4 regions of the Pseudoduganella rhizocola genome follow, and region 1 is predicted to be linked to each of the others. Evidence: predicted binding sites of a transcription regulator. Region 1 holds the regulator's gene; each other region holds the start of a gene.
The links. Region 1 encodes LexA, which represses DNA repair genes until DNA is damaged. Its sites were predicted from a motif close to ACTGTATNNNNATACAGT; they were not measured.

Region 1 (3,204 bases):
GCGCTGGCGGAAATGCTGGAGCAGGATGAGCGGGTGGCGGCGGTCCACTATCCGGGCCTGGCCTCGCACCCGCAGCACGCCATCGCGGCGGAGCTGTTCAAGGCCGCCGGCTCCCTGTTCAGCTTCGAGCTGAAAGAGGGCATCGACTGCTTCGACTACCTGAACCGTCTGAAGGTCGCCGTGCCGGCCTCCAACCTGGGTGACACGCGCACGCTGGTGATTCCGGTGGCGCACACCATCTTCTACGAGATGGGCGCCGAGCGCCGCGCTTCGATGGGCATTGCCGAATCGCTGATCCGGGTCTCGGTCGGCATCGAGGACACGGCCGACCTGCTGGACGATTTCCGCGCCGCGCTGCCTGAAGCCTAGCAGCATGCAAGCAAATTGCGCTCGCCGGACGGCGGGGGTATAGTGATTTTCTACACTTTCCCACCGTCCGAAGAGGTCTGCAATGAAACGCATCGCTGCAATCATCCTGGCTGCCATGGCGGGCAGTGCTTCCGCCGCTACTTCCTTCGATCACCTCGCGTATAGCCAGTCCGGCTGCAAGCTGCCGGCATTCGTGGCGGTCTCGAACGAGGCCGCCGCCCAGCGCACGGAGCAGGAGTACCGCAACTGGCAGGCTTGCTATAACCGCTATGCTGAGCGCCTGAATGCGGAGTTCGACAGCAATGAGGCCTTGGGGCAGGACACCTACCTGAAGCTGGTGCAGGAGGCCGAAGACGCCGCTGCCGAGGCGCAGCTGCAGCGGGCCCGCTGGATCGGGCAGTCGCGCGCGCTGGCGGCCGCCCGCGCTGCGGCATTTGCCTCCGACTGGAACGCCCATGCGCGCCGCGTCTCGATGACGGCGGCCGAGAGCCGCGGCACCTATTATGGCGCGCGCCACTAGGGCGGCTTACCAGGGATCGGCGCCCGGCATGCGGTAGGGGTGGCGCCAGCCGGGCAGGGCCGCGATGCGGTCCAGCCAGGCCTGCACCCGCGCCGGGTAGTCCACCTTGGCCTGTTCCGGCCAGTACATATAGCCGCACAGCGAGAAGTCGGCCGCGCTGGGCGCGTCGTCCAGCAGGAAGGCGCGGCCGTCGGCGAATTCCTCTTCCAGCCTGAGCATGTCGGCGTCGAAGCGGCGCCGGAACCAGGGCAGCACCGTGCCCGCATAGGCGCCCTCGTCGTCGAACTTCTGCCCATAGCGCAGGTGGGCCATCGACATGCCGACCCGGTTCGCTTCCCAGAACAGCCATTCGCGCACGCGCTCCAGGCGCTCCGCCGTTTCGCCGCCGTAAGCTCGCAGGTGCTGCGCCAGGTGCAGCAGGATGGCGTTGGACTGCACGTAGGGCTTGCCGTCATGCACCAGCAGCGGCACCTCGCCGTAGCGCGCCAGGCTGCGGAAGGGTTCCGGACGGTCGGCCCGCGCCAGGCGCAGGTCGATTTCCTCGTAGCTGTGCGGCACGCCGGCCACATTCAGCATCAGCTGGACTTTGTAGCTGTGGCCGGACTCGCAGCTGCCGTAGAGCTGGATCGCCATCAGTGCCAGCTGCGCAACAGCCCTACCGCCAGGCCTTCCAGGGCGAATTCGTCCTCCGGCTGCACGGTGATGGTCTTGAAGTCGGAATTCTCCGGCAGCAGCTCGATGGTGGCGCCGTTGCGCCGGTAGCGCTTGACGGTGACTTCGTTGCCGAGGCGGGCCACCACGATCTGGCCGTTCTTGGCGCTGTCCACCTTCTTCACGGCCAGCAGGTCGCCGTCCATGATGCCGATGTCCCGCATCGACTCGCCGCGCACCTTGAGCAGGTAGTCCGGCTTGCTGCTGAACAGCTTGGGGTCGACGCTGTAGCTGGTTTCCAGGTTTTCCTGGGCCAGGATGGGCGAGCCGGCCGCCACGCGGCCGATCAGTGGCAGGCTCATCAGGACCGGGGCCGGGACGTGCGGCATCGGCGCGCTGGACTCGGCAAACGAACCCAGCAGGCGGATGCCGCGCGAAGTGCCGGCGGTGATTTCGATGGCGCCCTTGCGCGCCAGCGCTTTCAGGTGCTCCTCGGCGGCATTGGCCGACTTGAAGCCCAGCTCGGCCGCAATCTCGGCGCGGGTCGGCGGGAAGCCGGTGTTCTCGATCGCATCCTTGATGAGATTGAGGATTTCTTCCTGCCTTGCAGTCAGTTTGATCATGGGTGGCCACTGTGAATATCGACAGACTGTATTTTTGTACAGTGTGTCGGATATTGCAAGCTTTTTATGGGGAAAGCTGACACCCTGGGGTCAGGCACCGTGGTGTCAGCCGGTCCCGCTCTTCCAATCGGGGCGAAAAGCTGCTATGCTTGCGGGCTTACCTCTTCCCACACTCGTCTTGACGCCGGGGTGGGCTATTTTCACAGTCCTTAAGGGAGTTTGCATGCGTCACTATGAAATCGTATTTATCGTCCATCCGGACCAGAGCGAGCAAGTGCCCGCGATGATCGAACGTTACAAGGCCAGCGTGACCTCGCGCGGCGGTAACGTGCACCGCGTGGAAGATTGGGGCCGCCGTCAAATGGCGTACTCGATCCAGAAACTGGCGAAAGCACACTACATCTGCATGAACATCGAGTGCGACAACGAAACTCTGGTCGAACTGGAAACCGCGTTCAAATTCAATGATGCCGTGCTGCGTCACCTGACCGTCAAGATGAAGAAAGCGGAAACCGCTCCTTCGCCGATGATGAAGTCGGTCCAGCGTGAAGATGCGGCCAAGAGCCACCGCGCCGAAGCACCAGCAGCTGCCCCTGCCGCGGCCTAAGTCTTAATCAGGAACGGACCTGAACCAGCTTCAGTTCACCGCCCTCATCACCGAACGGGACGCCCTGCGCTACACCCCGGCCGGCATGCCGATTGTGAATGCAGTATTGCAGCACAGTTCGCAGCAGATGGAGGCAGGCATCGCCCGCTTGACCGAATTCGAGATCGCCGCCGTTGCGGCAGGCGAAATCTCCGGACGGTTCAACCAGGCAGCCCTCGGTGGCGTGTATGAGTTCAGCGGTTTCCTGGCGAAGAAGAACCGCAATAGCAAAAGCCTGGTATTTCACATCATTGATTTCCGTGCTGCCCAGAGCAGCGCACATTTAGATACAGGAGCCTAAAATGGCATTCGGTAAAAAGTTCGACAAAAACAAGCTCAAGCTGAAAGAGAAGCGCAAACAGCAAAACCCTCTGTTCAAGCGCAAGAAGTTCTGC
Region 2 (3,204 bases), on a different contig from region 1:
ATCGCCGCGGCTTAACCGCCGCCGGGCCCCAGGTATTGCACACTTCCGGACGGTGGTCAGGCGTCAGTTGCGGCATCAGCACATTGTCGGCGCCGAGGCGCGCGCTCAGCAGCTCGAGCAGGCGCAGTAGGTCGGCCGGCGAGCCGCCCGGCTGCGGGAACAACTCGCCGCTCGGCGGCGCCTGCGCTTCCAGGCGCACCGCGTCCAGCTGCAGGCCGATCACCGGCGCCGGCAACTCGATGCGCGCCAGGCGCTCCTTGAGCAGGCGCAGCAGGTGGGCGTCCTGCCATGCCGGCTCGGCCAGCACCATCTCGAGCGCCGTCGGCGCTATCGCGGCCCGGCCCCGTTCATGCAGCAGCAGCAGGGTGAAAGCGGCGGCGGCCAGCTGGCGCACCGTCAGCCAGCCCGTCATCTGCAGCAGCAGGCGGGACGCTCCTTCCAGCAGGTCATCGGCTCGCTCGATGCGTTCCAGCGTGTCGAGCCGGGCTGTAAAGGTGGCCGGGATGCTGATCCAGCGGAACAGTTCGATCGACTCGCCATAGGCGCCCGCCAGCGCGTCGGCCAGCTGCACGCTGGTTCGGCGCAGCAGTCCGCTTTTCGGCAGGCGGCGCAGCGCGGCCAGGTCGCGTGCGCCGATGCCGGTCAGCAGTGGCAGGAAAGGCTGCGCTTCGGGGAGGATGCTGCAGGGCAGGGAATCCAGCAGCGTGGCCAGGGTTGCCAGGCGCAGGCAGCGCCGCCGCAGCGGACGTTGGCGCTGGCGGGGGCGGCGGGCCAGCAGCCAGGCGCCGGCGGCCGTGGGCGCCGCGCCCAGGGTGGCGCTCAGGCCCTGCTGGCTCAGGCAGTGCAGCACCTTGTCGGCCAGCGCGCGCGGACCGTGGAACAGGCGCAGGCTGGGTCCCACATCCAGCAGCAGGCCGAAGTCCGGCGCGTGCGCGATGTCGGGCGTGAACTGGAACAGCGCGAGGATGGCGGCCTGCAACGCATCGGCTTCCTTCTGCAGGTCGCGCTCCAACAGCACTGCCTGGGGCGCGATGGCCTGGGCGCCGCCGGCACGCAGGCCGGGCCGCACGCCGAGCGCGGCCGCCTCAGCCGACACGGCGAGCACCCGGCCGCCGTCGATCACCGCAAAGGGCCCCGGCTCAGACCAGCAGGGGCGCAGGGCTTGCAGCGGCAGCAGGGGTAGGTGCAGGCTGAACAGCAGTTGCATGGTCGCTCTCGGTGATCGGGCGCCGCGCCGGCATGTGCGGCAGCTGGATAAACAGGTGGCCGTCTGCAGCCGGGCCGCGCCGTTTCAGGACCTCGACCACCATGCCGCCATGCGCCGGGCGCAAGCCGAGCCGCAGTGGCGCCGGCGACGGCTCGAGCGCAGCCGCCATCGGACGCAGCAGCCAGAACCACGTTTCGCTGCCTTGGGCCGCCAAGTGCAGGCGGCGCAGCGATTCGGTGCGGATATTGCTTTGCCAGAGTAGAAGAGCGCCACAGCTACCGTTCTTGAGAATCTGTTCAGCCGACCACAGCGCGTCGGCGCTGGACTTCGGACGCAGCCACAGCAGCTGCAGCGGATCGAGGTCCCAGTGCCGCGCTGCCATTGCCTGCGGGATGCAGGGCGGCTGCACCAGCGCAATGCGCTGGCTACGCGCCAGCCGAGCCAGCATCGGCTGCAGCAACTGCAGTTCGCCGATGCCGTGCTGCTGAAGCAGTAGTTCAGTCAAACTCGATTGCGGCCAGCCACCGTTTGGCAGCTCCCGGTCCAGCACCGCGTACCCGCAGCTGGCAGCGGGTACGCGCGACCGGGCCAGTTCGCTCGCCCGCCACACATCGGGCAGCGTGCCTGGATCCATACCGGATGGTGCTAACGCAAGGGCTGGAACAGAGACGACAAGCATATTAGTGATTGAATACTGTATGAATATACAGTATATTGGATGCCGTGGTGATTTGCAGTTTTTTTTAATTCCGCGTGGCATCGATTGTCGCAGAGCGATCCATGAAAGCCGGCTTACAATTGAACGCGTGAGCAACGAACAGATAGGGGAGAGCAGATGGACTCAGTAAAGCACGGGCGAGATGATGAGCAATGTAAAAATTGCATCTTCTGCGGTGTGGCAGAAAAGCAGTTGTTGGCGCCGTGCGTTCCCGATGCTCTGATCAAGCTGTCGGCGTGGCCCGCGCGCTATGTTTTCCCCTCATGCGAACCGTGTCAGGATGCGGCGCTGGACGCTGGTCAGATCTTGGCCTCGACAGCGCCCGTCCATACCGTATCGACCGAACCAGTCGATACAAGGCTGCAGGACGCGATGAGTTTGCTTGCCAGCCGCCTGGCGAAGGCTATGTTCTACGAGGAGCACGGACGCATCTTCCCTGACTTTGGCGCCATCTACTTCTATTGGGCCGCCGCAAGTGCGCCGCCAATTCCTGGTTTCTCCGTGGAAGAACAGCTGGACCGATGGGGCAAGCGTGATACCGTCCAGAGCGGAATCTCCGAACTTGACCGTGAGTTTTCATTGGAGGTCGCCCCCAGCACCTGCGCTGTGGCGCTGAACGCGCGCATCACCAATGCCTTTAGTTTGTTAGTCTTTGCCGACACATCGCCCGATAGGATGGCGGCAGATACGCACGAGCTCTATGACGTGCTTCCGGGCGGTCTACACCAAGCGCAGGCAGGGTTGTACGAGTAAATTACTCAGCCGTACCGTCCGCTCAGCTATAAGCTGAGGACGCACAACAGGATCGCCAGGTTCCGCGATCCTTTGAAACGTTGCGTTCATAGTGCGGAATTGCGCCGCGCTTTGGTACTATGCAGCTTTCCAAACCGCTTAATGCAATGTGCGTTAACTACACCACCGTGAAACGACATGGGCTCGAGCGGTTCAATGTCGAACCGCCGCAGAAAGACTGGGTCGAAGAGATTTTCCAAGACTATGTCGCGCCGATCGTTGTGCTGGGCGAAGATATCCAACGTAAAGCCTTGCTCGCTAGCTTCGGCATGAAGCCGAAGCGTAAATATCTACAAGGCGAGTTCAAGAAGACGACGATGAATACACGCGCCGAGCGGGTCGGCGTAGCCGCTGAATACAAGGGCGCATGGCGCGAAGGGAGACGTTGCCTTGTGCCCATGGTGCGATATTTCGAACCGAGTCACGAATCGGGCGCAGCAGTTCGCTGGCAGATCGCCTTCCAGGGGGAGCCAGAATTTGCTGCAGC
Region 3 (3,204 bases), on a different contig from region 1:
GGGGTTTTCATCTGGTGCGCGGCATCGGCGATAAAGCGCTTCTGCATTTCGATCGAGAGCGACAGGCGGCCCAGCATCTCGTTCAGCGAACGCACCAGCGGCGTAATCTCTTCCGGCACCTGGTTCGGCGCAATGGGACTCAGGTCATCCGAGCTTCGGGCGCGGATGCGTTCCTGCAGTTCGGCCAGCGGCAGCAGCCCGCGCGACAGCGCGAACCACACCAGCGCCAGCACCACCGGCAGGATGATGAACTGCGGCAGGATCACGCCCTTGATGATTTCATTGGCCAGCTTGGCGCGCTTCTCCAGCGTCTCGGCCACCTGCACCATGGCCAGGCGCGGTTCGCGCTTGCTGTCCTCTTCCAGGTTCACATAGGAATAGGCGATGCGGATCGGCGTGCCGTGCAGGTTGTCGTTGCGGAAGCGCACGTCGCCGGGGCGAAGCTCATCGTCTTCGGCGCGCGCCTCGGGTTGAGGCAGGTCGCGGTCGCCGTCCACGTAGCGCCCCTGCGGCCCCATGATCTGGAAGTAGACATTGTCGATATCGTCGGCGCGCAGGATATCGCGCGCGGAGCCGGGCAGGCGCTGCACCAGCTTGCCGTTCACCTCGCGCACCTGCTGCGCCAGCACGGTCACGCTGTCTTCCAGCGCATGGTCGAACGGCTGGTTGGCGATGGATTTCGCAACCAGGTAGGTGATCGCGATACTCATGGGCCACAGCAGCAGCAGGGGCGCCAGCATCCAGTCCAGGATTTCGCCGAACAGCGAATGCTGGATCTCGACTTCTTCCTCGGCGACCGGATTCACTTGGCTTCGGTAGCGCTGGCGCTTGAATACTTTTCGAGGCAGTAGCCCAGCCCGCGCACGGTGGCGATGCGCACGCCGCCCACTTCAATCTTCTTGCGCAGGCGGTGCACATAGACCTCGATGGCGTTGTTGCTGACTTCCTCGCCCCATTCGCACAGATGGTCCACCAGCTGTTCCTTCGACACCAGGCGTCCCGTGCGCGCCAGCAGGATCTCCAGCAGGCCCAGTTCACGCGCCGACAGGTCCAGCATCTGGTCGTTGATATAGGCGCTGCGGCCCACCTGGTCATAGCTGAGCGGGCCATGCTTGATGACGGTGGAGCCGCCGCCCTGGCCGCGCCGGGTGAGGGCGCGCACGCGCGCCTCCAGCTCGGACAGCGCGAAAGGTTTGGCCATATAGTCGTCGGCGCCCAGGTCGAGGCCGTTTACGCGCTGTTCCACCGAGTCGGCCGCCGTCAGGATCAGCACCGGCAGCAGGGAAGAGCGCGAACGCAGGCGGCGCAGCACCTCCAGCCCGGACATCTTGGGCAGGCCAAGGTCCAGGATCAGCAGGTCGAACTCCTGGGTGGAGAGGGCCGTATCCGCTTCCTGGCCGTTCTTTACACAGTCGATCGCATACCCGGACTGGCGCAGCGAGCGCGTGAGTCCGTCGGCCAGAACGCTGTCATCTTCGGCAAGTAAAATACGCATCCCTGATTTATATCACGAACCCCCCTCATACAGTACTTGCAAAAAGTACTGGATACCTATACAGTACCACCTGTACCGAACAACTTTGCCCGAAAGACCACCATGGACGACAAAAAAGCTGTAGTACCGGCCTCCGAAAAAGCCAAAGCCCTGGCTGCCGCCCTGGCCCAGATCGAGAAGCAGTTCGGCAAGGGCTCCGTGATGCGCATGGACGCCAGCGCCCCGATCGAGGAAGTGCAGACTGTGTCCACCGGCTCCCTGGGCCTGGACATCGCCCTGGGCGTCGGCGGCCTGCCGCGCGGCCGTGTGGTCGAAATCTACGGTCCGGAATCTTCGGGTAAAACCACGCTGACCCTGCAAACCATCGCGGAAATGCAGAAAATCGGCGGCACCTGCGCCTTCATCGACGCGGAACACGCGCTGGACGTGACCTATGCCCAGAAGCTGGGCGTGAACCTGCACGAACTGCTGATCTCCCAGCCGGACACCGGCGAACAGGCCCTGGAAATCTGCGATGCGCTGGTGCGCTCCGGCTCCGTGGACCTGATCGTGGTGGACTCCGTGGCGGCCCTGACCCCGCGCGCCGAGATCGAGGGCGATATGGGCGACGCCCTGCCGGGCCTGCAGGCCCGCCTGATGTCCCAGGCGCTGCGCAAGCTGACCGGCACCATCAACCGCACCAATACCCTGGTCATCTTCATCAACCAGATCCGCATGAAGATCGGTGTGATGTTCGGTTCGCCGGAAACCACTACTGGCGGTAATGCGCTGAAGTTCTACGCCTCCGTGCGCCTGGACATCCGCCGCACCGGCTCCATCAAGTCGGGCGACGAGGTGATCGGCAATGAAACCAAGGTCAAGGTGGTCAAGAACAAGATCGCGCCGCCGTTCAAGGAAGCCCACTTCGACATCCTGTATGGCGAAGGCACCTCCCGCGAAGGCGAAATCATCGACCTGGGCGTGGAAGCCAAGATCGTTGAGAAGTCCGGCTCGTGGTACTCCTACAACGGCGACCGCATCGGCCAGGGCAAGGACAATGCACGCATCTTCCTGAAAGAGCGTCCGGAACTGGCGCGCGAGATCGAGAACAAGGTCCGTGCCTCGCTGGGTGTGCGCGAGCTGCCGCCATCGGCCGCCGACGCGCCGGCGCCGAAGCTGAAGGCGGTGGAGTAATCACTTAGCTGAAGCGAATCGCCACCGTCCCGCACTGCGGCACGGTGGCGATTGCATTTAAGGCCCTCACCGCATGCCCCGCCCACCCCTCAGCCTGAAAGCCCGCGCCCTGCGCCTGCTGTCGACACGCGAGCACAGCCGCGTGGACCTGCGCCGCAAGCTGGAGCGTTATGCGGAAGAGGGCGACGATGTGGAGGCGCTGCTGGATTTCCTCGAACAGAACAACTGGCTGTCCGATCCGCGCTTTTCGGAATCGCTGGTGCACCGGCGCTCGGCGCGTTACGGCAACAGCCGTATCCTGGCCGAGCTGCAAAGCCACGGCATCAGCGGCGAGGCCCTGCAGGAAGCGAAGGCCGGCCTGGTGGAGGACGAAACGGCGCGCTGCGTGGAGGTCTGGCAGCGCAAATTCGGCGAAGTGGCGGCCGACCCCGAAGGCCGCAGCAAGCAGATGCGCTTCCTGATGCAGCGCGGCTTCTCCCAGAAAGCCATCCGCGTGGCCATGCAGGGCACTGCCCCGGACGAGGAATACTGAGCCC
Region 4 (3,204 bases), on a different contig from region 1:
TTCAGGCCGTCCTTGCGCAGCTTGTCCTCGATGGCGGTCAGTTCGCCGTCATCCAGCGCGTACAGCTTCTGGATCGGCTTCTTGCCGCGCGCCGGCGCATCCACGCGGTACAGCGGCGGACGCGCAATGCAGATATTGCCGTTCTCGATCAGCGCCGGGAAGTGGCGGAAGAAGAGGGTCAGCAGCAGCACCTGGATGTGGGAGCCGTCCACGTCCGCATCGGAGAGGATGCAGATTTTCCCGTAGCGCAGGCCGGACAGGTCGGGCGCATCGCCCACGCTGTGCGGATCGACGCCGATCGCCACCGCGATATCGTGGATCTCGTTATTGGCAAACAGGCGGTCGCGGTCCGTCTCCCAGGAGTTCAGCACCTTGCCGCGAAGCGGCAGGATGGCCTGGAATTCCTTGTCGCGGCCCATCTTGGCGGAACCGCCTGCGGAGTCGCCCTCCACCAGGAACAGTTCCGTGCGCGCGGTATCGTTCGATTCGCAGTCGGTCAGCTTACCCGGCAGCACAGCCACGCCGGAGGATTTTTTCTTCTCCACTTTCTGCGCGGAGCGCAGGCGGGACTGGGCCTGCTTGATCACCAGCTCGGCCAGCTTCTTGCCGTAGTCGATATGCTGGTTCAGCCACAGCTCCAGCGCAGGCTTGGAGTAGGTGGACACCAGGCGCACCGCATCGCGCGAGTTCAGTCGTTCCTTGATCTGGCCCTGGAACTGCGGGTCCAGCACCTTTGCGGACAGCACGAAGGAAGCGCGCGCGAACACGTCTTCCGGCAGCAGCTTCACGCCTTTCGGCAGCAGCGAGTGCAGCTCGACGAAGTTCTTCATGGCGCTGAACAGGCCTTCGCGCAGGCCGGATTCGTGCGTGCCGCCGTTCGGCGTTGGAATCAGGTTGACGTAGGACTCGCGCACGATCGCGCCTTCCTCCGTCCATGCCACTACCCACGATGCGCCTTCGCCTTCGGCGAAACCTTCCGCATCGGGGCCGGCGAACTGCTCGCCTTCGAACAGCGGCACCACGGTTTCGCCGTTCGAGGTCTGCGCCAGCGCTTCATTCAGGTAGCCGCGCAGGCCGTCGTTGTACTGCCATACCTGCTTGTCGCCGGTTTTGCCGTTGATGAGGGTAACGGTAACACCGGGCAGCAGCACGGCCTTGGAGCGCAACAGGCGCTGCAGCTCGACCTGGGAGATCAGCGGGGAATCGAAGTATTTCGGGTCCGGCCATGCGGTCACGCGCGTGCCGGACTTCTTGCCGTCTTTCGCGGTGGTTTCTGAAGCCAGCGGCTGCACCAGGTCGCCGTTCTCGAAGGCGAGATGGTGGTAGACATTGCCCTTGTCGTCCTTGCGCCATACCGAGATTTCAAGCCGTTTGGACAGCGCGTTGGTCACCGATACGCCCACGCCGTGCAGGCCGCCGGAGAAGGCGTAAGCGCCGCCCGAACCCTTGTCGAATTTGCCGCCCGCGTGCAGGCGGGTAAATACAATCTCCACCGTCGGCACGTTTTCTTCCGGATGCAGGCCGACCGGGATGCCGCGGCCATCGTCTTCCACGGTCACGCTGCCGTCGGCATTCTGCGTGACGATAATATTTTTGCAATGGCCGCCGAGCGCTTCGTCCGAGGCGTTGTCGATCACTTCCTGGATGATGTGCAGCGGATTCTCGGTGCGGGTGTACATGCCCGGGCGCTGCTTGACTGGTTCCAGACCTTTCAGGACCCGGATGGATGATTCGCTGTAATCGGAAACAGGTTTTTTAGTGGCCATACTAGAGAAAGCGGTTCTTGGTTAATGCGGACGCCTGCGCATTCTATCCTCAACGAGGTCAAATGGCCGAATCCGGGCGGGAACTGTGGTTAAATGCCGTAAAAACAACGTCAACATCGCATGTCCGCAGAGCAGACCGAGAAGTTCCCGTTCGCCGTGCGCCTGGTCGGCTTTCCGCCGCAGGCTGCCGCCGCCATCGCCAGCGGCCTGCAACGGGCGCCGGACAAGGGGCCGGCGTATTTTTGCCTGTCCGCGCACTCTTTGCAAGAGCCGGATTTATATTTAGCTAACGGAACCCACCTGTCCACGCTCGCCGCGCTGGATGGGCTCACGCAGGGGGATATTCGTCCCGCCCTGGTGCTGGGGGCGCCGGGCCTGGACCTGGCGCATCCCGATTTCCCCTATCCGAACCTGCGCCTGCCGGTACAGTGGGACAGCGTGTACCACGAGCTGGGCAAGCTGGTAGAGCGCCGAGCCGAAGCGCTGGCCGCGCGCGCCGCCAGCGGCCTGCCGCCCATGCCGGAGCGCCGCCGCGCGCCGCGCGTGGACCTCGACCTGACCGATCCCGCCGAATACATCGCCATGCGCCAGCCGCCGTTGCAGGGCGAGGTGCTGGTGCTGGACCGCAGCGATGCGTTTGCCCAGCACATCACGAGGCTGATGCGCCGCCATGGCGTCACCGCGTCGTGGGCCGCCGGCACTGACGATGCCGTCGCCGCCTGCCGCACGCGCCCCGTTGCCGTGGTGCTGATCAACACCTCGCTGGAGGATATGGACGCCTATGCTACAGCCGAGGCCGTGTCCACCTCGGGGTCAGACCCGAAAGTGGACACGAGCTCGGCTGTAGTGCTGATGCTGTCGGCGGGGGCGGTGTTCGACGAGGCGCGCGCGGCGGCTTGCGGCATCGCGGGCTCGCTGGACAAGCCGGTTTCGGATGCGACATTGCGTTCCGTGCTCAAACGGCTGATGCGTTTGCCCTGATTTTTACATTCCGTTTACGCCCCATCATGAAGTCTTTACGCCCTTTTTAGGCGCGTCCCGATAAGCTCGAATCCATCAAAACAGACCTGAAAGGGATCGCGATGGATGTCGTATTTATTGGCCTGATCGGCGCATTTGCGCTGCTGGCCTGGGCCATGGCCGCGGGCTGCGGCAAGCTGGGAGGGGAGCAATGACTACCTTCTATCTGATCGGCGCGCTGGCCGCCGCGGGCCTCATGGTGTACCTGCTCGTCGCCCTGCTGAAGGCGGAGGAGCTGTAAATGAGCGCACAATCCCTCCTGCTGCTCGCAGCATTCCTCATCGTCCTGCTGGCGCTGGCCTGGCCGCTGGGCGCATTCCTGGCGAAGGTCGGCGACGCGGACATCAAGCCGCTGCCGGGCTTCGGCTGGCTGTTCCGCGCCGAACAGGCGCTGTATAAACTGGCGGGCGTGAAGCCG

Region 2: a site for LexA is predicted at 1,901-1,918, ahead of imuA (translesion DNA synthesis-associated protein ImuA). Genes of this name have one in related genera too.
Region 3: a site for LexA is predicted at 1,543-1,560, ahead of recA (recombinase RecA). Genes of this name have one in related genera too.
Region 4: a site for LexA is predicted at 1,849-1,866, ahead of ACJRPG_RS00515 (DNA topoisomerase IV subunit B). Genes of this name have one in related genera too.

The regions. Positions count from the first base shown of each region.
Region 1 is NZ_JBJQIK030000002.1:66,893-70,096, forward strand. Features, by position in the region: gene ACJRPG_RS03870 (cystathionine gamma-synthase family protein) at 1-369, shown strand, start outside; gene ACJRPG_RS03875 (hypothetical protein) at 452-889, shown strand; gene ACJRPG_RS03880 (glutathione S-transferase family protein) at 896-1,522, opposite strand; gene lexA (transcriptional repressor LexA) at 1,522-2,163, opposite strand; gene rpsF (30S ribosomal protein S6) at 2,387-2,770, shown strand; gene priB (primosomal replication protein N) at 2,790-3,110, shown strand; gene rpsR (30S ribosomal protein S18) at 3,112-3,204, shown strand, end outside.
Region 2 is NZ_JBJQIK030000003.1:399,328-402,531, reverse strand. Features, by position in the region: gene ACJRPG_RS09055 (Y-family DNA polymerase) at 1-1,207, opposite strand, end outside; gene imuA (translesion DNA synthesis-associated protein ImuA) at 1,140-1,841, opposite strand; gene ACJRPG_RS09045 (hypothetical protein) at 2,043-2,678, shown strand; gene ACJRPG_RS09040 (SOS response-associated peptidase family protein) at 2,798-3,204, shown strand, end outside.
Region 3 is NZ_JBJQIK030000019.1:20,222-23,425, reverse strand. Features, by position in the region: gene ACJRPG_RS24480 (sensor histidine kinase) at 1-806, opposite strand, end outside; gene ACJRPG_RS24475 (response regulator) at 803-1,495, opposite strand; gene recA (recombinase RecA) at 1,598-2,668, shown strand; gene recX (recombination regulator RecX) at 2,742-3,200, shown strand.
Region 4 is NZ_JBJQIK030000001.1:104,073-107,276, forward strand. Features, by position in the region: gene ACJRPG_RS00515 (DNA topoisomerase IV subunit B) at 1-1,766, opposite strand, end outside; gene ACJRPG_RS00520 (response regulator) at 1,887-2,747, shown strand; gene ACJRPG_RS00525 (potassium-transporting ATPase subunit F) at 2,938-3,027, shown strand; gene kdpA (potassium-transporting ATPase subunit KdpA) at 3,028-3,204, shown strand, end outside.